DNA from 4 places in the Nocardia sp. CA-135953 genome. Region 3 is predicted to be linked to each of the others. Evidence: riboswitches for the same ligand, from Rfam matches in the RefSeq annotation. Region 3 holds a riboswitch; each other region holds the start of a gene.
The links. Region 3 has a riboswitch for S-adenosylmethionine ahead of ACQPXH_RS23230 (amino acid ABC transporter permease). Riboswitches for the same ligand answer to the same signal wherever they lie in the genome.

Region 1: linked by a shared signal. The riboswitch ahead of ACQPXH_RS03595 (rhodanese-like domain-containing protein) and the one ahead of ACQPXH_RS23230 (amino acid ABC transporter permease) in region 3 are both predicted to bind S-adenosylmethionine.
Region 2: linked by a shared signal. The riboswitch ahead of ACQPXH_RS02940 (aminotransferase class V-fold PLP-dependent enzyme) and the one ahead of ACQPXH_RS23230 (amino acid ABC transporter permease) in region 3 are both predicted to bind S-adenosylmethionine.
Region 4: linked by a shared signal. The riboswitch ahead of metX (homoserine O-acetyltransferase MetX) and the one ahead of ACQPXH_RS23230 (amino acid ABC transporter permease) in region 3 are both predicted to bind S-adenosylmethionine.

The regions. Positions count from the first base shown of each region.
Region 1 is NZ_CP192082.1:765,185-770,782, reverse strand. Features, by position in the region: gene ACQPXH_RS03605 (FAD-dependent oxidoreductase) at 1-1,343, opposite strand, end outside; gene ACQPXH_RS03600 (Rv0361 family membrane protein) at 1,649-2,104, shown strand; SAM riboswitch class IV at 2,170-2,286, shown strand; gene ACQPXH_RS03595 (rhodanese-like domain-containing protein) at 2,301-2,717, shown strand; gene ACQPXH_RS03590 (O-succinylhomoserine sulfhydrylase) at 2,714-3,928, shown strand; gene ACQPXH_RS03585 (hypothetical protein) at 4,049-4,705, opposite strand; gene ACQPXH_RS03580 (hypothetical protein) at 4,875-5,598, opposite strand, start outside.
Region 2 is NZ_CP192082.1:637,074-642,671, reverse strand. Features, by position in the region: gene ACQPXH_RS02950 (YbaK/EbsC family protein) at 1-169, shown strand, start outside; gene ACQPXH_RS02945 (flavin reductase family protein) at 355-822, shown strand; gene ACQPXH_RS02940 (aminotransferase class V-fold PLP-dependent enzyme) at 916-2,271, opposite strand; SAM riboswitch class IV at 2,317-2,430, opposite strand; gene ACQPXH_RS02935 (LysE family translocator) at 2,545-3,180, shown strand; gene ACQPXH_RS02930 (MarR family winged helix-turn-helix transcriptional regulator) at 3,334-3,693, shown strand; gene ACQPXH_RS02925 (Pls/PosA family non-ribosomal peptide synthetase) at 3,756-5,598, shown strand, end outside.
Region 3 is NZ_CP192082.1:5,054,821-5,060,418, reverse strand. Features, by position in the region: gene ACQPXH_RS23245 (LLM class flavin-dependent oxidoreductase) at 1-914, opposite strand, end outside; gene ACQPXH_RS23240 (ABC transporter substrate-binding protein) at 919-1,893, opposite strand; gene ACQPXH_RS23235 (amino acid ABC transporter ATP-binding protein) at 1,913-2,692, opposite strand; gene ACQPXH_RS23230 (amino acid ABC transporter permease) at 2,689-3,684, opposite strand; SAM riboswitch class I at 3,694-3,787, opposite strand; gene ACQPXH_RS23225 (hypothetical protein) at 4,120-4,833, shown strand; gene ACQPXH_RS23220 (glycosyltransferase) at 4,915-5,598, opposite strand, start outside.
Region 4 is NZ_CP192082.1:6,277,987-6,283,584, reverse strand. Features, by position in the region: gene ACQPXH_RS28910 (DUF3017 domain-containing protein) at 1-130, shown strand, start outside; gene ACQPXH_RS28905 (hypothetical protein) at 143-682, opposite strand; gene ACQPXH_RS28900 (hypothetical protein) at 911-1,318, shown strand; gene metX (homoserine O-acetyltransferase MetX) at 1,324-2,436, opposite strand; SAM riboswitch class IV at 2,806-2,916, opposite strand; gene ACQPXH_RS28890 (TetR family transcriptional regulator) at 2,960-3,703, opposite strand; gene ACQPXH_RS28885 (MFS transporter) at 3,836-5,329, shown strand.

The DNA.
Region 1 (5,598 bases), 3.0 Mb from region 3:
CAGGTGGTGAACGGGATGCCCTTGTTCTCGAGGAATTCGGTGACCGCATCCAGTTCCGGCTTCGCGGCCGGGGTGAAGTTCACGCTGTCGTCGAGCAGGCAGGCAACGGTCTCGTTGGCATCGCCCTTGGTGTGGCCGATGAGGCCGACCGGACCGCGCTTGATCCAGCCGGTGACGTAGGTGGCGGGCAGATAGCGATCCGCACCGTCGGCGTCCTCGTCGACCAGGACGCGTCCGGCCTCGTTCGGAACGACACCGGCCTGATCGTCGAACGGCAGGTTGGTCAGGTTCTGCGACAGATAGCCCACGGCGCGGTAGACGGCCTGGACGTCCCAGTCCTTGAACACGCCGGTGCCCTTGACATTGCCGGTGCCGTCGAGCTGGGTGCGCTCGGTGCGCAGGCCCGCGACCTTGCCGTCCTCGCCGAGGATTTCGGCCGGGGATTCGAAGAAGTGCAGGAACAGCTTGTGCGGGCGGTTGCCGACATCGCGGATGGCCCACTGCTCGAGGGTGTTGGCGATCATGTCGACCTGCTTGGAGTGGCGGCGCGCGGCCTCGGAGCCCTCGTCGTAGTCGATGTCCTCGGGATCGACGATGACCTCGATGGTCGGGGAATGGTCGAGTTCGCGCAGCTCGAGCGGGGTGAACTTGGCCTGCGCCGGGCCGCGGCGGCCGAAGACGTGCACCTCGACGGCCTTATTGGCCTGGAGACCGCTGTAGACGTTCGGCGGGATCTCGGTCGGCAGCAGCTCGTCGCCGGTCTTTGCCAGCACGCGCGCCACGTCGAGTGCGACATTGCCGACACCGAGGACCGCGACCTTCTCCGCCTCCAGCGGCCAGGTGCGCGGCACGTCCGGATGGCCGTCGTACCAGGAGACGAAGTCCGCGGCGCCGTAGCTGCCGTCCAGGTCGATGCCGGGGACGGGCAGCGCGCGGTCGGCGTTGGCGCCGGTGGAGAAGATCACCGCGTCATAGAACGTGCGCAGATCGTCGAGGGTGATGTCGGTGCCGTAGTCGATATTGCCGAGCAGGCGGACCTGCGGCTTGTCCAGCACCTTGTGCAGGGCGGTGATAATGCCCTTGATGCGCGGATGGTCCGGCGCGACGCCGTAGCGGATCAACCCGAACGGCGCGGGCATGCGCTCGTACAGGTCGATACTCACCTCGGCATCGGACTTCATCAACGCGTCGGCGGCGTAGATTCCGGCCGGTCCCGCGCCCACGATCGCGATGCGAAGCGGGCGAGGCCCCGCGGTGTGCGCGTCAGGCCCGGAGGAGGCAGCTTGCGTAACAACGGAGGGCCCGTGCGCTCCGCTAGTCGACTCAGCACTCTGTTCGGTCATCTTTTACGCGCACCCTTATGGTCGAAACAATTAACGGCGTCAGTCTTAGCTTAGGCTAACTTGACGCACCCTCTCGGTCGCATCTGCTGATGCGAACAGGCGGCCATCTCGGCTATGAAGCCGCGCCGCAATCCCGCGATTCTATCGGTGGCACAGCGCGCACCCTGCGGCGGTGCGTACACCGGGTGTTCGCTGCCCGGCCCACCTACCGTGACTACCCGCTCTGGGCACATCTATCAAATCCGCGCGACGCAGGTTCCGGGGCCGAATGCCGGATACCGCCGTCCACCAGGGATGATCGACCCATGACAGAGCAGCAGGGCACCGATGAAGAACCGGTAATCGAGGTCGATCAGACCGATCGTCGCTCCATCGCGCCGTTCATCGCGGCGGCCGTATTCGCCGCTGTCGTGCTGGTCGCGATCGTGCTCGGTGCGGTGCTTTCGCCCGCTGAGAAAAATGTCACAGAATCGGACAAGATCGCGGCCGCGGTGCAGCGCTACGCGGAGGCCCGCGCCACCACCGACAACACACCGCCGCCGGGCGTGGCCTGTCCGGACTTCGACGAGAGCAAGACGCCGCTCGCTGGTCAGTTCGGCGGGGCCGCGGCCGGAAAGTCGATCAAGGTCACCAAGATTGAGAATGCGATGGTCGACGGCGATAACGCCAAGGCGACGGTGACCATCGCGGTCGAGGGCCGGGAGACCCCGGCAACCTGGAATCTGACCCGCTCGCAAGACCGATGGATCGTCTGCCGTTGATTCCCTGTGCGCGGTGCGAACTGGGGTTTGACATGGCGCCCCCTACCCAGGCAATCTCATTTTCGGGTCATGAGTACCAGCGCCAAGCCCCGGCTCGCTGGTCGGCAACCCTCCTCCGCGGTGGGGTGCTCCGGGTGACGACCTGGCCGCGCACCGAAACCCAGGTGCGGCAAGCGTGGATTCACAGGAGGATCGCATGACATATGCCGGTGACATCACCCCACAGCAGGCGTGGGAGTTGTTGCAGGACAACCCCGAAGCTGTCTTGGTAGACGTGCGCACCGAGGCCGAATGGCGTTTCGTCGGTGTGCCGGATACGACCTCGATCGAACGGCCGACGGTGCTGATCGAATGGGTGGACAGCAACGGCGCCCGCAACGGTGAGTTCGTCGAGCAGCTGACCAAGGCGCTGGCGGGGCGCGATCCGGCTGCGCCCGTCGTCTTCCTCTGTCGCTCCGGACAGCGTTCCATCGGTGCGGCGGTCGCCGCGACCGGGGCAGGCATCGCCCCGTCGTTCAATGTGCTGGAGGGCTTCGAAGGCCCGATCGATGAGCTCGGACATCGCGGTGGCTCCGGCTGGCGCGCCATCGGCCTGCCCTGGCGGCAGTCATGATCACCGGCGGTTCGTTCGACAAGCCGCTGCCCGAAGGCGTCGGTCCCGCGACGCTCGGCGTGCGAGGTGGCCTGCGTCGCTCGGGATTCGAGGAAACCGCGGAGGCGCTGTACCTGTCCTCCGGTTTCGTCTATGAGAGCGCCGAGGCGGCCGAGGCCGCGTTCACCGGCGATATCGAGCATTTCGTCTACTCCCGCTACGGCAACCCGACGGTCGCCATGTTCGAGGAGCGGCTGCGTCTGATCGACGGCGCCGAAGCGTGTTTCGCTACCGCGAGCGGCATGTCGGCCGTATTCACCTCGCTCGGTGCGCTTTTGGGGGCGGGCGATCGACTTGTCGCCGCGCGCAGCCTGTTCGGCTCGTGCTTCGTGGTCTGCAACGAGATTCTGCCGCGCTGGGGTGTGGAGACGGTCTTCGTCGACGGCGATGATCTGGATCAGTGGGAGCAGGCGCTTTCGGTGCCGACCCAGGCCGTGTTCTTCGAGACACCGGCCAATCCGATGCAGACCCTGGTCGACGTGCGCCGGGTGACCGAACTCGCGCATGCCGCGGGCGCGAAAGTGGTGCTGGACAACGTCTTCGCCACGCCGCTGCTGCAGCGCGGTTTCGAACTCGGTGCGGATGTGCTGGTGTATTCGGGCACCAAGCACATCGATGGTCAGGGTCGGGTGCTCGGTGGTGCGATCCTCGGCGCCGAGGACTACATCGATGGTCCGGTGAAAAACCTTATGCGCCATACCGGTCCGGCGCTGAGCCCGTTCAACGCATGGACTCTGCTCAAGGGTTTGGAGACGATGCCGCTGCGCGTGCGTCACTCGACCGAATCCGCGCTGCGCATCGCCCGCTTCCTCGAGGGCAACAAATCCGTCTCGTGGGTGCGCTATCCGTACCTGGAATCGCATCCGCAGTACGACCTGGCGACCAGCCAGATGAGTGGCGGCGGCACCGTGGTCACCTTCGAACTGAACGCGCCGGAGGCCGAGGCCAAGAAGCGGGCCTTCGAGGTCCTCAACCGCCTGCGCATCATCGATGTCTCCAACAACCTCGGCGATTCCAAAACCCTCATCACCCACCCCGCCACCACAACCCACCGCGCCATGGGCCCCGAAGGCCGCGCCACCATCGGCCTGTCCGACGGTGTCGTCCGCATCTCGGTTGGGCTGGAGGATGTCGAGGATTTGCTGAGCGATCTGGACCATGCGCTGAGCTAGACGGTACGCGGCCGTGCTGTCGGTGACGCCGGTGTGGAGTCGGCTGGCCGGTGGGTGGTTTCCGGCCGGCCGCCGAGATCGGGGATGCGGCGCGCTCTTTCGCGCCGCATTTCTGATTACCTAATTCGCAGGTTTCAGAGAGTTCTGCGCCCACTTGGTCGTACCGTCGGGCGCGTTGAGCGTGTCGATCAGCTCCACGGCCGAAAGCATCAGGACCGGTCCCCCGGCAACGATTGTCCCCAGAATGCCGCCGATCCCCGCACCGGCGATCGCGGCAGGTATGCAGCCGACCGCGAACAGCGGCAAACCCACAATGCAGCCGGTAACGCCCCCGGCGACCAGGCCGATCACGGTGCCGACGAATGTGCCGAGCGTGGCGGCGAGCCCCAATCGGGTCGAGAACTCCGCCATCGCAGCCTGGTTCTCGACGGGCGATGCGACCGGCGTGGCGGCGGGTCGCAGCTCACCGGGCGTCAACCGCAGCTCCTTCGCGTCTTTGCCGAGAGCGGAGTCGACTGTGAGCACCTTGTCGCCCACCGTGATTCGCGTTGGCACGACCAGCACGGGTGCGCCGCTCTCATCGCGAATCGTGAACGAGCTGTGCTCGTGGTCGAGTACGAAGGTCCCGCCCGATAGCGTGGTTGTCACGACACGTTCCACCGAGGTGACCTTGTACTCGATGTCATGTTCGGCGGACGCTTCCGCGTGGGCGGTTACCGGCACGATTGCTGCAACGCATGCGATACCGATCGCCGCGATGCGCGAGGTTTCGATCACGAAATGTCCTTCTCTATTTCATGGATCAGGCATGCGAGACGTGCCCGCGCAGCCCGATCGTCGTTTCATTGCAGGGCATTCCGGTCCCGAGCCAATTGGGTTCGGTACCGAAGAGGTTGGGAAAAGCCTCGATCAGCTCGAAACGGGGGATGGCATCGATGTAGGCGCGTCAGTCGCCATCGTGCCCATCCGAGAAGTAGCTGGGGACGCACGCGCGATCGAGCCGGGCGGGATACGGGTCGCCCAATCGGACCGGCAGGTGGCCCTTCCGGTATGCGCGGTCCACGTGGTTCTGCGATAGCGGTTCGGAACCGAGTGCTCGGAATTCCCACCGCGTTTCGGTGGAATCCGGTTGCCAACCGTCCGGATCGATCGCGTATACCCGCTGGACCAGTCGGTCGACGACAACGATGGCGTAATGGGCGTTGCGTCTCGCGGCGCTGCTCACCCGCCACCATCGCCGATCTCGCTCGTAGAGCGCGTCGGGAGACCGGATGGCAGACGGCCCGGCATCCGGCCACGGCTGCGAGATGATGAGCGCAATACGTTCACCGACCGCGGTGAGGGTGCCCCAGCGCTGATAGGTATGCGCCCGGTCCAGGCCCGTGACGGAGGCGACGTCGCCCAGCCCCGCCGTATGGTCGAGGGCGGCGGCGGCAGCTTCCAACATCCCGGCGTCGATCTCGTTCGCGAGCACACTGTGCACTCGCAACAGGGCTAGTTGGAACTCACGCGCCTGCACGAATTCCAGCTCACCGTCTTCATAGCGAGTCCAGGCCTGTGGCCCGAGCCCGCTCAGTTGGCCGGCGAGTCCGACGAGGATGGTCCGCACGGACCGTGACAGCCATAACCGTTCAGTTGCCCACATATCCCGCGAAAAAGCATACCCGCCG
Region 2 (5,598 bases), 2.9 Mb from region 3:
CGGCATCGCGCCGGTCGGCCATCCCACCAACCTGCCGACCTGGGTGGACAACGTGCTGTCCACGCACCAGGAGGTCTGGGCCGCGGGCGGCCATCCGAATACCGTGTTCCGCACCTCGTTTCGCGAACTGGTACGCATCACCGCCGGGCTCCCGATAGACGTGGACTAAGCGCCACTCAGACGCTCGGCGTAGTTTCGTCATGTGAGCGAGCGAACCATCAACACAGCACCAACGGTCGCAGCGGACCCGAGCGCCAGCGAGGCGCAGCTGTGAGCGAAGGTCAACCCCCCGCCACGGACATCCGGATTCCCGATGATCTGAGCGGTATCACCGCCGAGTTGTACCGCGCCTCCATGCGGCACTATCCGGCGGGCGTCACCGTCGTCACCCTGGGCTCCGTGAACGGCCCGGTCGGCTTCACCGCGACCTCCTTCGCATCGCTGTCCCTGGAGCCGCCGCTGGTCTCCTTCAATATCGCCCACACCTCGTCGAGCCTGACGGCATTGCAGGCGGCCGACTCCGTTGTGGTCCATTTCCTCGGCGAACACCAGCACGATCTGGCCAAGCGATTCGCCCGCACTGCCGACCAACGCTTCAGCGACCGCTCGCTGTGGACCACCCTGGACACCGGTGAGCCCGTGCTGCACGGCACGCCCATCTGGATCCGCGCCAACATCCAGCAGTTGATCCCCATCGGCGACCACACCCTCGTCGTCGGCCTGGTGACCCGGGTCCACGACAACACCGACGAACAGCCGAGCGCCGCTCCCCTGCTCTACTACCGCGGCCGCTACTACCGCCCGACCTCGCTCGAAGACTGAACGCGGCCGGGCGGATTCACCTGCGCGGCAACGCTATAGATCGAGCGATGAGCCAGGTGCGCACCTCGATGTGAAAGTTGCGGACGGCGCAGATCAGCCGATCGAGCACGGCGCGGCGCCGTCGTTGGTTTGGGGGTGGGCGAAGGCGCGGGTCTCCGGTGTCGGGTTCCAAAGTCCGTCAGTACTGGCGTAATTCCACGACGCACCCTTGTCGACAAGAGTGGCGATGGCCTCGACCAGCCGATCCACATCGGCGGTGCTGGTGCCGAGGCCGATACTGGCACGCAGCGCACCGTCGAGGCCGAGCCGCTCGAGCAGCGGGTGGGCGCAGAAGCGGCCGTCGCGAATGCCGATGCCGTGTTCGGCGGAGAGATAGGCCGCGACGTGGCCTGGGACGAATCCGTCCAGGGTGAAGGCGACAATGCCGACGGTGTCGGGGCTGTCGTCCCAGATGCGCAGCAGTTCGACCCCCGCAATCGCGGACAGCCCGGCGCGCAGGCGATCGGCGAGCTGTCGCTCATGCGCGGCAAGGGTTTTCGGATCGATCGCGCACAGCGCCTCACATGCGGCGGCGAGTGCGGCCGCGCCCAGGACATTCGGCGAACCGGCCTCGTGACGCTGCGGCGCCGATGCCCATTCCGCCCTGGTGGTGGTGACCTCGCGGACCGCCCCGCCGCCCGCCAGATATGGTTCGGCGGCATCGAGCCAATCCCGGCGTCCGACAAGCACTCCCGCGCCGAACGGTGCGTAGAGTTTGTGACCGGAAAAGGCGAGGTAGTCGATTCCGGTGGCGCGCAGGCTGATTCGACGATGCGGTGCCAGTTGCGCGGCATCGACGAGAATGCGCGCACCGCACTGGTGCGCGATGGTGGCCAGGCGCTCGAGCGGCAGCACCTCACCGGTCACATTGGACGCGCCGGTGACCGCGAGCAATGCCGCCGGCTTACTGCACAATTCGGCGATCAGCTGGCGGATCGTCTCCTCGACGGTCGCCGCGGCCTTGACGACGCGGCGACCGTGCCGGGTCCAGGGCAGGAAGTTCGCATGATGTTCGATATCCAGCACCACGGTGTCGCCGGGCACACAGGCAGCGAGCAGATTCAGCGAATCGGTGGTGTTGCGGGTGAACACCACGACTTGGTCGTCGGCGGCGTCGAGGAAGCGGGTGACCGAACCGCGCGCGGCCTCGTAGCACTCGGTCGAGATCCGCGAGGCGTAACCGGCGCCGCGGTGCACGCTCGCGTAGAACGGCAGCAGCTGCTGCACGCGGTCGGTTACCTGCGCCAATGCCGGTGCGCTAGCGGCATAGTCGAAGTTCGCGTAGGTGGTCGTTCCGCCCTGTACCAGCGGCACTTGGAGATCGTCGCCGGAAACCCGGGCAAGGGCGGCACAGGGGGACGGCAGTCGGCAGGGCGGGTAAACAGAGCTCTGCTCGATTACAGCGGTCATCACAAATCCCATCGGCTGTAGGACCCGAAATCAGCTGATCATCCGAGTCCGCGCTTGCCGCACCCGGTCGGGCTGCGGCCCGGTCGTCACCCGGAGCACCCCACCGCGGAGGAGGGTTGCCGACCAGCTAGCCGGGGCTTGACGCTGGTACTCATGACCTGAACCGAGATTGGCAGATACCGCACCGCCCTGTCAACCGGGTCCATCGCTGCATATACATGCAGTCAAATAAATAACCTTGCAATGCCGAGTGATGTGCGATCTGATCGAGAGGTGACGCTTTCCCTGCTGCTCAGCTTTATCGGCCTGTGCATTCTGCTGTCGATCACGCCCGGCCCGGATTCGTTTCTGGTGCTGCGCTTCTCGATCGTGGACGCGCGACCCGGCATTGCCGCGGCGATCGGCTCGGCATTGGGCGGGATCGTGTGGGCGGTGGTGGTCGCGGCAGGTGTCGCCGCTCTGCTGGAACAGTCCGCGACGGCCTACCGCACACTCAAGGTCATCGGCGGAATCTATCTGGTGTACTTGGGAATTCGCGCGCTGATCGATCACCGCAAGCAGCGCAGAGCGGGCACCGCCGCGGCGTCCGGACAGTTGGCCGCGCAGGCTCCCGCCTCGATCCGCTCGGCATTCGCCGCTGGCGTGGTGTCGTGCGTGTTCAACCCGAAGGTCGGGCTGTTCTACCTGGCGGTACTGCCGCAATTCCTGACCGATGTCACATTTCTGAACACCCTCGCCCTCGGCGCCATCGAATGCTCCATTGCCGCCGTCGAGATGATCCTGCTCGCCATGCTGGCGTCACGAGCGGTTGCCATGTTGCGCCGCCCACAGGTTCGCGATCGGCTCGAACAGATCAGCGCGGCCGTACTCGCCGCGCTCGGCATCGGCACGGCCGCGTCTGCCGCGTAATCCGAAATGCGCCGGGCCGGCCGCCACCGACCAGGCGCAAAGTGTCACCGGTTCGGCTGAATCTCCTTGCGCCACAACAATAGTGATGCGATCAACGAGATGACGACGCGGCCGTGAGCCACCAGAACGCCTGCCGGAACCCGGCAATGGGTACTGGGCTGTCCAGAGGAATTCGACGACCTGTCCCAGCAGCAGGTGTCCACCGCGCTCGGCATCGACCGCAGCGAGGTGGTCCGGCTGATCGACGGCCTCGAGGAGTCCGGTTTCGTCATCCGAACCCGCGATTCGGCGGACCGGCGTAAATACCGGCTGTCCATCCCCCAGGCCGGACGCGCCGAGCGCCGCAAGACCGACGAACTCATCGAAGAGGCCGCCGAGCGGGTGCTGTATCGCCTCGACGAGGACGAGCGGCAGACCCTGCGTCGCCTTGCGCTGAAGCACTGGGCGAAGAACTCTGACCGATACCGCAGGTACCGTAGACAGTTGGTCACCATGGCGTTTGCCCACTGGTAACCCTGCTGTGAAACAACAACGAGGAAGCGCAAGGCGTGTCAATGAGAGGTGGGCAGGACGTGATGCTGCGGCCGCAGGTCGACACGGCGGTGGGCACAGGCCCGACCGACCGGCTCCGCACCCCCGAACCCTTGCTACGCGCCGCACTCGCGCCGCAGGCCAGGACCCTTGTCGACATCCTGAACAGCACCGCGCAAGCCCATCCGGAGGCGCCCGCGATCGATGACGGTCGCATAGTGCTCAGCTACACCGAATTGCTGGCCGAAATCGACGCCGGAGTCGTGCGTTTGACCGCGGCGGGTGTGCGCCCCGGCGACCGCGTCGGCGTGCGAATGCCATCCGGCACACATGAGCTTTACGTCACTATTCTGGCGATTCTTTTTGCCGGTGCGGCTTACGTCCCGGTGGACGCCGACGATCCGGACGAGCGCGCCCGGCTCGTCTTCGGTGAGGCCCGCGTCACCGCGATCGTGACCGCGGCAGGCATCGAGCCGACGGCCGTCGAACGGCCAACGTCCACTGACGCCTCGACCGTTCGCCCCACCCCAGGCGACGACGCGTGGATCATCTTCACCTCCGGATCCACCGGAACCCCGAAGGGCGTCGCGGTCACCCACCGCAATGCCGCCGCCTTCGTCGACGCGGAAGCGCGCCTGTTCCTGCCGGATGCCCCGATCGGTCCGGACGACCGGGTTCTCGCCGGACTCTCGGTCGCCTTCGACGCCTCCTGCGAGGAAATGTGGCTGGCCTGGCGCAACGGCGCGTGTCTTGTGCCCGCGCCGCGCGCCCTGGTCCGCACCGGCGCGGATCTCGGTCCCTGGCTGGTGCGCCGCGAAATCAGCATCGTCTCGACGGTTCCCACACTCGCCGCGACCTGGCCCGCCGAGGCGCTCGACCCGGTCCGGCTGCTGATCTTCGGCGGTGAGGCGGTGCCGCCCGAACTTGCCGAACGCCTTGCCGGAAACCCCGCGGCGCGAGCGACGGGCCCGGAGGAGGTAGCGGAGCGTAACGACGCACGGCCCGGCGAACGCCGCAAATCAGACACAGATTCCGAGCGCGAGGTCTGGAATACCTACGGCCCTACCGAAGCAACGGTGGTGGCCTGTGCGGCGCTGCTCGACGGCGGCTTCCCGGTCCGGATCGGACTACCGTTGGACGGCTGGGATCTCGCCGTCGTCGATGCCGCCGGAAATCCAGTGGACGAGGGCGAATCCGGTGAACTCGTGATCGGCGGCGTCGGCCTGGCCCGCTACCTCGATCCGGCCAAGGACGCCGAAAAGTACGCTCCGCTACCGTCACTCGGCTGGGAGCGCGCCTATCGCAGCGGCGACCTGGTTCGCAAGGACAGCGCGGGTCTGGTCTTTCTCGGCCGCGCCGACGATCAGATCAAACTCGGCGGCCGCCGCATCGAACTCGGCGAACTCGACAACGCCCTGCAGCACCTACCCGGCGTCACCGGTGCCGCGGCCGCGATCCGAACCACCAAGGCGGGCAATAAGATCCTGGTCGGCTACCTGACCGGCACCGGACCCGATTTCGACCTAAAGGCCGCCAGAGCCCAACTCGCCGAACAACTTCCGGCCCCGCTGGTCCCCCGGCTCGCCATCGTCGCCGACCTGCCCACCCGTACCTCCGGCAAGGTCGATCGCGACGCCCTGCCGTGGCCGCTGCCGAACACCGCCGAAACCGAAACCGCGACCGGCGATCTCACCGAAACCGAGCAATGGATTGCCGGACTGTGGGATTCGATTCTCGGCGCCGAAATCACCGGTCCGGATACCGACTTCTTCGATCTCGGTGGTGGTTCGCTATCGGCGGCGCAACTGGTCACCGCACTGCGCGAACGTTATCCGCAGATCACTGTCGCCGATCTCTACGACCATCCTCGCCTCGGCGCACTGGCCG
Region 3 (5,598 bases):
TCGTGCCCGAACGCCTCGTGCTGGCGACTCACTTTGTCGATCACCTGCTCCGGGCTGCCGACCAGTGCCGAACTGCGCGCGACGAAATCGTCGAGCGTCTCGAAGACGATCGGCAGCCCGAGCTTGCGCGCCAATGTCAGTCGAGCCTCGAAGATCGGGCGATACACACCGAGGGCCTCCTGTGACGTGCGCGCCACATGAAATCCCGCGGTGCCCGCGCCGACCAGTGCATCCGCCGGATCGTGCCCGTAGTGCTCCCACCGCTCCCGATAGTGGCGCACCAGTTCGGCGTACGGTTCGATCGGATTGGTGACATTCGCCGAGAACAGCGGGTCACCATGGCGTGCGGCGAGTTCCACCGAATCGCGGCTGGTCGCACTGCCGTGCCAGATGCGGATACGCGCCTGCCAGGGCCGCGGCAGCGCCTTGGCCTCGACCAGTGCCGGTCGGAATCGGCCCGACCACGTCACGGTATCGCTGTCCCACAGCGCCCGGAACAGTTCGTAGCCTTCGCGATTGCGATCCCACTGGTCCTCGGTGGTGACGTGGTACAACTTCGCCTGGGCCGCACCGTTGCCCTTGCCGATGATGAGTTCGAGGCGGCCGCCGGAGAGATTGTCCAGCGTCGAATAGTCCTCGAACGCGCGCACCGGATCCAACAGACTCAACGTGGTGACGGCGGTGAACAGACTGATCCGCGAGGTGACCGCGGCGATATGGGACAGGAGCACCGGTGGTGCGGCCGAGAGGAACGGATCCTCGTGCCGCTCGCCGACGGCGAACCCGTCGTAGCCGAGTTCCTCGGCGGTGCGGGCCTGGCCGATGACATCGAGCAGTCGCTCCCTGGTCTCTGGCAGCCGACCGGTATTCGGATCCGGCACCCGGGAGACAAGGGTGAACAGCAGGAACTTCATGCGATCACGACTTCTTCGGTAGGCCGGGCGGATTGATTCGCGAACTCGGCACGGTCTCGGTCTTCAACCCCCAGCGGTCGATGACCTGCTGGTAGGTGCCGGTCTGGATGGCGTTGTCGATGGCCTTGTTGATCGGGCCGATCAGCCCGTTGTCCTTCTTGGTGAGCACGCCGATCTCGCCTTGCAATGCGTCACCGGCACCGGAGAAGGTCGCGACGATCCGGGTCTGATTCGCGATGGTGCTGTGATAGATCGCGGACGGATTCGGGCCGATGTAGCCGTCCAGGCGTTGCGAGGCCAGTGCCAGGTAATAGTCGGTGACCTGCTGGAAGTAGGCGATATCGATCGGGGCCAGGCCCTCGGCGATATTCTGCTCGTTCCACTTGACCAGCAACTGCTCCTGATTGGTGCCGCTGCCGACGCCGATCCGCTTGCCCGCCAGGCTCTTACGATCCTTGAAATCGAGCGTGCTCTGCTTCGGGATCTCGAGCGCGACGGTGTCATTGCGATAGGTGGCGAAGTCGTATTTCTCCTTGCGCTCCTCGGTCACGGTGACATTGGAGATGAAGACATCGGCCTCGCCGGAGTCGACCCGCACGAAGTTCTGCGACCAATCGGCCACCTGCGCAACGAGTTTCAGCCCGAGAATGTCCGCGATGAGCGAGGCGAAATCGATCTCGGACCCGACGATGGTCTTATCGTCGGTGGCGTAGAACCGCAATGGCGGCGCGGCACCACCGGATCCGGTGACGACGAGTGTGCCGCGTTCCCGAATGGCCTGCGGCAGTTCGGCGGCAATGGCATCGACCTTGGGGGCATGGATCCGGCCGGACTGGCCGGGGGAGAGGTCGAAGGTGATCGAACCGGCGGGCTGCGCGGAGTTTTCCGCGTCCGGATCGGTGCCGCAGCCGGTGGCCAGCAAGGCGACGGTGGCGACCAGGCCGACCAGGGCAGAGAGCTTCATCGAATACCTGTTCATCGGGGAGCGCGCACCGCGCTCAGCGGACTCGGGACAGAAATGCGCGGGTGCGCGGGTGTTGCGGGTTGTCGAGTACGGCGGCGGGCGGACCTTGTTCGACGATCACGCCGCCGTCGAGGAATACGACGGTGTCGGCGACCTCACGGGCGAAACCGATTTCGTGGGTGACGATCACCAGCGCGGTCCCGCCGTCGGCGAGACCGCGGATCACATCGAGGACTTCGCCCACGAGCTCCGGATCCAGCGCGGAGGTGGGTTCGTCGAAGAGGATCACCGGCGGTCGCAGCGCCAATGCCCGCGCGATGGCCACGCGCTGCTGTTGTCCGCCGGACAGGCGCCGCGGGTAGGCGTCGGTCAGATCGCCGATGCCGACCCGCTCGAGCAGATCCCGTGCCTCGGCCTCGATTTCCGCACGCGGGCGACCCTGCGCGGAAATCGGTGCGAGCGTGACATTTTCGAGCACCGTCAGATGCGGGAAAAGATTGAACTGCTGGAAGACGAAGCCGATATGCGAGCGCTGTTTTCGCACTTCGCGGTCCGACAGCGCGTGCAACTTATTGCGGCGCAGCCGATATCCGATCAGTTCGCCGTCGATGTGCACGGTGCCCGCGTCCAGCGACTCCAGATGGTTGACCACCCGCAGCAGCGTCGACTTGCCGGAGCCGGACGGTCCGATCACAGTGACCACCTCACCGGCGTGGACCGTGAGGTCGATGCCACCGAGTACTTCGGTGCTGCCGTAGGACTTGCGCACCCCGCGCACCTGTACCGCGGGAGGCGGGGCCACCGGCGCGCTCATCGAGTCGCTCCGCGTGGTGCGGCGGAACCGATTTCGGCGATTTCGCGCAACCGGCGCCAGACTTTCTGCACCGGTGTCGGTGGGGGCGTGCGGTGCGCGCCCTTGGCGTAGTGGCGTTCGATATAGAACTGCACCACCGTCAGAATCGTGGTCAGCACGATGTACCAGACGGTGGCCACCATGAGCAGTGGCACCACCCGGCCGTTGCGGCCGTAGATCACTTGGACCTGGTAGAAGAGTTCCGCGATCGCCATGACCGAGACGATCGAGGTGCCCTTGAACAGGCTGATCACCTCATTGGTCGCATTCGGCAGAATCGAGCGCATGGCCTGCGGGACGATGACGGTGCGGAACTGGCGCACCCGTGGAATACCGAGTGCCGCAGCTGCTTCCAGCTGCCCCGGATCGACCGAAACGTATCCGGCCCGGATGATCTCGGCCGCATACGCCGCCTGATGCAATGCGAGGCCGATGACCGCCGCGGTGAAACCGCTGATCACCCCGTTCACCTCGAAGGTGAGAAAGGAAGGGCCGAACGGGATTCCGAGCGAAAGCGTGTGGTAGAGGTAGGCGATGTTGAACCAGAACAGCAGTTGCACGATCAGCGGAATCGAGCGGAACGCCCAGATATAGACCCACGAGATCACCCGCAGCACCGGATTGTTCGACAGGCGGGCGATCGCCAATGCCGTGCCGATCAGGAAGCCCAGTGCCGTACCCCACAGGGTCAGCTCCAAGGTGACCTTCAGCGCCGACAGCACCGATTTCGCGGTGAAGTACTTGGCGAACGTCGACCAATCCCAGCCCGGATTGGTGGCCAGCCCGTGGACGAACTGCGCGAGCAGCACGAGGGCGATGGCGCTGACGACCCAGCGCCACGGGTGCCAGGATCTGGCGATCGCCGGCGCGTCGGTAGTGCCTACGGTGGCGGTGTGTGCAGCCGGTATCGGGACTTCCGATACCGGAGTATCGGATGCGACGGATGCGCTCATACTTCGGTTCCTCCATCGTTCCCGGCGGAAGCACCCGCACCCGGTGACCGGGGGGTTGCTGCGACGTCGACGAGCCAGGTCTCTCGGTCGCTCTGGATGGTGTGTCCGACGCCGAGCACGGGTCGGTCAATGGGTCTAGCCGAAATATCATGCGAAGCAGGCGAAGTCCGGCACAAGGGTACGAATCAGCGTGAGCGCAGACCTTGTTTGTATGCTCGTGAGCAGGCACTATTGGCTCGTTCATGCAGCGGATCGCGGCATTTCGGACCAGGTTTTCCGAGTGCTCTTCGTCCGGATCGCCCGCCTGCGCAGCGCCGCAGCGGTCCATCGGGACGCGCGGCGCGAACGTGTCGAGCGCCGAAATAAGCGCTGCTGCGAAGGTTTGCCGGAGTACTCTCGGACCTCGATTCGTGCCCGCCGACGAGGAGGTCCGCCGTGTCCCTGCTGCGCCGTCTGACCACGCTAGCCGCCATCGCGACCGGTACGGCCGCGCTGACTCTCGCCGCCCCCGGCATCGCCGCCGCGGGTCCGGCGCCGATACCCGCACCCGGCGTTCCGGCCGCGACCGCACCGTCCACCCAAGCCGCACCAGGTGATCTGTTCGCCGGTTACCAAGCCGTCGTGGACGCGCTGCGCACCGTCGGCATCGACCCGTTCCTGTATCCGGCGGTCGCGCCGTTGTGCTCCGGCACCGGCAGCCTCGGTCTGGTGCCCGCGGTTGCTGGCGCAGTGACCGGGCCGTGGCCCAAAACCACGGTGGCCATTCCGGGACTCGACCCGACCGCCGTCAAGGCGGGCCAGGTCATGTTCACCTTCGTCCCCTACGGCCTCGGCCCGGACGGCACGAATGCTTCGGGCATGAACGTCGCCTGGGTCAACCTGGCCAATGGCCGCAGCGGCATCACCGCCATGGGATCGATCTCCGATGTGGTCCGCACGATGGTGCCCGCCGAAACCCCGACCGAGATGAGGCCACTGGCCGAACGCGCCATCCAAGACTTCTTCGCCGTATTCCCGGTCGGTGGGGTGCGCGCGGTTCCAGTCGACACCGGATCCGGCACAGTACTCGCCGCAGTCTTCGGAACCCTGAACAACAACACCACCCCCTGCTTCTTCCTCCCGACCATAGGACTCACCACAGTGCGCTGACCCCCGAGGACCGATCAAGATCAGGTGGCACTGGCGGCTGGGTCTTCTCGGGCGCTGCCCACGGACTCCACCTGATCTTGATCAGCGGGTCAAGGGGCGGGATTTCCAGGTCAACGCGGCGGTGCGGTGGGCGCGGCGGGAGCGGGTCCAGAGGCGGAGGTAGGCGTCGATGGAGATCGGATGTGCCAGGGCCGCAAGGGCGTCGGTGCGGGTCGTGGCGCCGCGTTCCAGCGAGCGCGCGAGCAGGCGGCTGGCGACCGCGGCGCCGTAGCCGATGAGACCGGCGGTGCGTATGGAGCCCCGGCCGCCGATCGCGGCGAGTGGGGGCGCCCAGTAGGCCAGTGTCGCAACGGTGCCCACCGCCGCGCCGCCGATTGTCGTGCCGCCGTAGGCGGACCACAGCCAGCGGTTGTAACCGGTCTCCAGTTCGGCTGCGCCACGGTACATTCGGGTGCTCGCCGCTCGGCCTGCCGCGACCAGCGCGGTCCGGCGACCCGAGCGACGCAGCGCGCGGGCGATATCCAGGTCCTCGGTCGGGCTCGCGGCGACCGCGGCATGCCCGCCGATGGCGTGGTAGGCGGTGGCGTCGAACACCAGGAACTGCCCGCAGGCCACGGCTGTCGAGGGGCGCAGGCTGCGATTGGCGGCCGCGATCGGCAGGCTCGTCGCCCACGACCAGCACAGCAGCGGCTGCACCAGCGCCTCGGCCAGTGATTCGGTCACCTGGTACGGCCACGGTGACAACAATGCGGTTCGGCTGCGGCG
Region 4 (5,598 bases), 1.2 Mb from region 3:
CTGCCTGCCGACAGCCCGGGTCGGACTGCTCGCCGTGCGCAGCAAGCCGTTCGATGTCGCCGCACTGAGCCTGCTCGGCAGCGCCATCGTCTTCATCGCCGCGACGATCAATACGCTCGGCGTCGGCTGAGGCCGCCCCGCGTCAGTTGTGGCAAGTGTCCCGGTCGTTGTAGAGCATGATCTGGGTGACCTTGGCATCGGCGGGCATATTTCGGTAGATGCCGAGGAAGCCGTAGTGCGCTGATTGGTCGGGGACCGTGGCGGAACTCCAGTTGTAGCCGATCTCGAGCGTGGGATAAGCCGCGCGCACTTCGTCGACGGTGGAACCGACGGCGATGCCTTCGGGTGTGCGTACCGGAAGTTTGCCGGGCATGATCGCGACTATTTCGCCCTTGTTGGTGAAGCCCTGCCAACCCGCTCGTGCGCTGTAGCGACCGCAGCCGGGCGGATCGTCGGTGTTGTCGAAGGCCGCGATTTCACCAGTGGCCTCGGCCTCGCTCCGGCTCATCCCGAGCCGCAGTTTGCCGAAGCCGAGCGGGCCCAGGACGGTCGGCGCCGATGGCAGGGTGGTCGTCGACGCCGCGGCCCGGGTCGTCTCGGTCGGCTCGTCCGAGCACGCCGTAGTGCCGATCAGCATCGCGCCGAGCAGCGCGAATATCGGTACGGCACGATGAATACGCATGGTCTACCCCCGATGTCGTCCATGAACCGGAATGCCCGCCACACTGAGATGGGTGCGATGTCGGCCAGTCTGCACATCGGCGACTCCCCGAGTCAAGGCGACGTCCATCGGCCGACGTCAACCTTATGCGCCACGTTCGGAGCTCGGTGTCGACTGAGGCGCAACAACTTTCGTCGGCATCCGCTGACCCGGCCACCGACGCGGCAGCGTTCGATCGAGCGCAGTCGAATGGTGGCCCACTTTATCCTGCGGAGCCGCCGGTTCACTCGTGCCGAGGTGCGGCGTCGGCTCCGGCTCGATGAGCATCGCTCGGAATCAATCGCATCGAAGCCGTGCGTCAGCCGACCTCGGCTACCGTGCGCCGACCCCGGCGAATACCGCGCGGCACTCGCCGATTCCCGTACCGGTATCTTCACCCAGGCCGAATCCCTGGTCGGCATGGGCATCGCACTCGATCCGCGTTGGGCGGGAATGGATTCCGCACTACTTACCAATGCGGTGCTGAGCGTTGCCGAAATGCTCGGCAGGCTTGCGGTCAGCGGGCCGGACGAGTATTCGCGCGAGCGATTGGAAGGCTTCGTCCACTCCATCGTCCAACTGCTCGTCGGCGCTCCCGCCGCACAGTCGAAGGAATGATGGGTTCAGCTGTTGCGACCGACTCGCGCCAGTCGCATTGTCTCGGTGAGCAATTTGGACACGGCGGCGGCTTCGGTGAGAAAGCCGTCGTGGCCGTCGCGGGAGTGCACGATCTCCAGGCCCTCGCAGCCCGGCAGCCCGTCGGCCAGTTCCTGTTGAGTTCGCAACGGGTACAAGCGATCCGAGTCGACGCCGCCGACCACGCACGGTACCGGGGTGGTGGCGAGGGCGGCCGCGATGCCGCCGCGCCCGCGGCCGATATCGTGTCGGTTCATCGCCTCGGTCAGTAGCACGTAGGTGGCGGGATCGAAACGGCTGCAAAGCTTTTCGGCCTGGTGGTCCAGATAGCTCTGTACCGCATAGCGGCCGCCGTCGCGCGGGTCCTCGTCGCCCTGCGCATTGTTCTCGAAGCGGTGATCGAGTTCGCCCTCGGTGCGGTAGGTCAGGTGCGCGATGCGGCGGGCGATGCCCATGCCGGTCGTCGGGACGCGATCGGTGTCGTGGTAGTCGCCGCCCCGCCAGTCCGGATCGGCCTTGATGGCGGCGATTTGCGTTGTCTGCGTGCCGATCTGGTCGGCGGTGGCGCGTGCGCCGACGGCGAGTACCAGTGCGGAACCGACCCGTTCCGGCGCGCCGACCATCCACTCCAGCACCCGCATGCCGCCCATCGAACCGCCGACGGCGGCGGCCAGGCGTTCGATGCCGAGCAGATCGAGCAGCGCCGCTTCCGCGGTCACCTGATCCCGGATCGAGATCTCCGGAAACCTTGCACCCCAAGGCTTTCCGTCCGGCGCGAGCGTCGAGGGGCCGGTGCTGCCCTTGCAGCCGCCGAGCACATTCGTCGCGATGACGCACCATTCGTCGGTATCCACCGGTGCGCCCGGCCCGACCATGCCGTCCCACCAGCCGGGCAGCGGATGGATATCGTCGGGCACCCCGACGACATGCGAATCGCCGGTCAGCGCGTGCTCGACGAGCACCACGTTGTCCAGTGCGGGGGAGAGTTCACCCCAGCGCTGCACGGCCAGATGAACGTCCGGGATGACTGCGCCGCTCTCCAGTCGCACGTCCCCGATGGCGATGATGCCGAGCCTCCCGTCCGGCGGCGGCAGGGCCACCGCGGACGAACGCGCGGTACTCGGGTCGGTCACGGTCACGACTCCGCCTCGCCAGCGCTCGGCTCCGTCGCGACCGAGGGTGCTGTGTTGATGGTTCGCTCGCTCACGGTTGATGGTTCGCTCGCTCACGTCGTCGCCGCCGTGAAAACAGCCCGCTGCGGACAATGCGTTGCCGATGCCGGGGGAATCACGAGGGAACGCACATCCTCGATGCTAACTACCCGACTGAACCGGGCCGTGGTCCGGTAGACCGGGAGTGCGGCCGCGGACGCGATGGGGTCACTCATGTCGTGCTCCAAAGGGTTGTTCGCCAGCAGGTCTTATCGTGATCTGGGTAACGGACAACAACTCATCGGAAATACCTCCTGAAGTGCGCGCTTGCTCTCGACCATCGAGAGCCCGGTCATCACCCGGAGCACCCCACCGCTGCTGGAGGGTTGCCGTCCAGCAAGCCGGGGCTTCGCGCTGGCACTCATGACCTGACGGACATGGTAACCGGCGCGCGGTCGGCGACTGAAATCCGTTATCGGTTGTCCGCCGGTTCGGTCGCGGGCTGCCCTGTGCATACACGCATGAACTCGTCGAACGACGTGGTGAATCCGCCGCGGGCCGCCGCGGCGGCCGCGGCGGTGTCTTCCTCGTCGAAGATCGAGTTCTGGCACTCCATGCTGAGGTGGCCGATCAGCTGCCAGGCGCCGATGACCAGTTGCACCGGCAGCGCATCGGGCTGGGTGCCGAGTCGCTCGGCGATCGCGTCGGCGATCGCGGTGTTCTTGTCGTCGGCCAGTTCCATGCTCTGCGCACTGACCGTCGGACTGCTGCGCAGGATCCGCTGCATCTGCTGGAAGCGCCGGAACGACAGCGGTCCCTCGGTATTCACCGCGGCCTGGTCGACGACAAGCAAAAAGGCCTCGCGCAGCGATTGCAGCTCATTGCCGGTGACCGGGAGTCCACGCAGGCATTCGGCGATCGCGAGTCCGAAGTCCTTGACCGGCCCGAGGACGATGGCCTCTTTGCTGTCGAAATACCGATTGATCGTGCGCGGGGACACATCCGCACGGTCCGCGATCTGTTCGACCGTGGTCGCGTCGAATCCCTGTGCGTCGCACAGGTCGAGCGCCACCTCGATGATGCGCAACCGGGTCTGCTGCTTCTTGCGCTCGCGCAACCCCGGACCGCCGGACGCACTGGGCCCTGGGTTCGCTGGGGCGCGCACAGCGTCCTCGGCTGTGGCGCTCGCGCCGATCGGCGTCGATGACTCGAGCATGGACTCATGTTAGCGCAATCGGATTCATTCGTGTCCTTAGCAGCCAAATGTCGTAGTACGACATTTTTCTATTGACGACAAATGTCTGCCAATGACAGGATGGCTACACGAACTTCGGACGAGGAGACCAAGGTGAGCGAGACTGCGACAGCGGTGGAAGTTCTGGAGAAGCAAACGAGTTCGGCACGCTGGCTGGCCCTGGGGGTGATCGCATTGGCCCAGCTCATGGTGGTTCTCGACGCCACCATCGTGACCATCTCGCTGCCCTTCGCCCAGCGGGATCTCGACATCAGCGACGGCAATCGGCAGTGGATGCTGACCGCCTACACGCTGATCTTCGGCGGCCTGCTGCTGCTCGGCGGACGGCTGGCCGACTACCTCGGGCGGCGGCGGATCTTCATCGTCGGCCTGGTCGGCTTCGCCGGTGCGTCCGCGGTGGCGGGTCTGGCGCAGAACGCTGCGGAGCTGTTCGCCGGACGGGCGCTGCAGGGTGCGTTCGCGGCGCTGCTCGCGCCCGCGGCACTGTCACTGCTCTCGGTGACCTTCACCGAGGCCAAGGAGCGCGCGACCGCGTTCGGCGTCTTCGCCGGTATCTCCGCGGGTGGTGCGGCACTCGGCCTGATCGCGGGTGGCGCGCTGACGGAATACGCCTCCTGGCGCTGGTGCCTGCTGGTGAACACCCCGATCGCACTGCTCGCGCTGCTCGGCGCGCTGGCCTTCGTGGTGAAGGATGTGCCGACACCGCGCACCGGCGGCTATGACGTGCCCGGCGCCGTCACCGTGACGGTCGGTCTGATCGCCATCGTGTACGGATTCAGCCGCGCCGCCGAGGACGGCTGGCTGGCCGGCAGCACCCTCGGGCTGCTCGTCATCGGTGTCGCCCTGCTGATCGCCTTCGTCGCCATCGAGCGTCGATCGTCGAATCCGCTACTGCCGCTGCATATTCCGGGTGAGATCAACCGCGGTGGCGCCTTCCTGGCGGCGTTGCTGATCCCGATCGCGATGTTCGCGATGTTCCTGTTCCTGAGCTACTACTTTCAGATCACCCTCGGCTACTCGTCGCTGAAGGCCGGTTTCGCCTTCCTGCCGTTCCCGGTGGGCATCGCGATCTCCGCCGGTATCACCAGCGCGCTGCTGCCGAAGCTGGGCCCGCGCCCGCTGATGGTGGCCGGGGCCGTGCTCGGCGTGCTCGGTCTGGTGTGGCTGGCGCAGCTGAGCTATGGCGACAGCTACGCGGTCGGCGTGCTGCCCGGGCAGCTGCTGATCGCGCTCGGTATGGGCCCGCTATTCGTCGGGATGCAGACCGTCGCGCTGCATCAGGTCGAGGAGGAGGACTCGGGTGTGGCCAGTGCGCTGTTGAATGCGGCACAGCAGGTCGGCGGCGCGGTCGGTACCGCACTGCTCACCACCATCTCGGTGCAGACGGCCAAGACCTTCGCGCAGAACAATCCGACGGTGGACAACCTGATAGCCCGCGCTTCGATCCACAGCTACGACGTGGCGTTCTATGTCGGCGCCGGCTTCTTCCTCGCGGCGATTCCGGTGATCGCGTTGATGATTCGGGACAAGCCGGAAAATCTGATCGAGGGATCCGAGCAAGACGCGCGGATTCCGGTCGCGGTCTGATCCTGAAATAGCGATGTCCGGGTGTCCGATGGGATGCCCGGACATCGCTATTTCGGCAGGGGCCGACCTACTTGGCGGTAACGCAGCTTCACACGGGGGGCTACCCGCGCGGTGAGAACAATGGCAGCAGTACGCTTGTCTTGTTTGCACCACTCGTCTCGCGGACAACGCGGGACATATACGTTGTCTGTTGGAACAGCTGGGGTCCGCTCACAAGCGTGTTCGCCTGGCCGTGCAATAAGGGCACCATCCTAGGAGGACACGAAGAT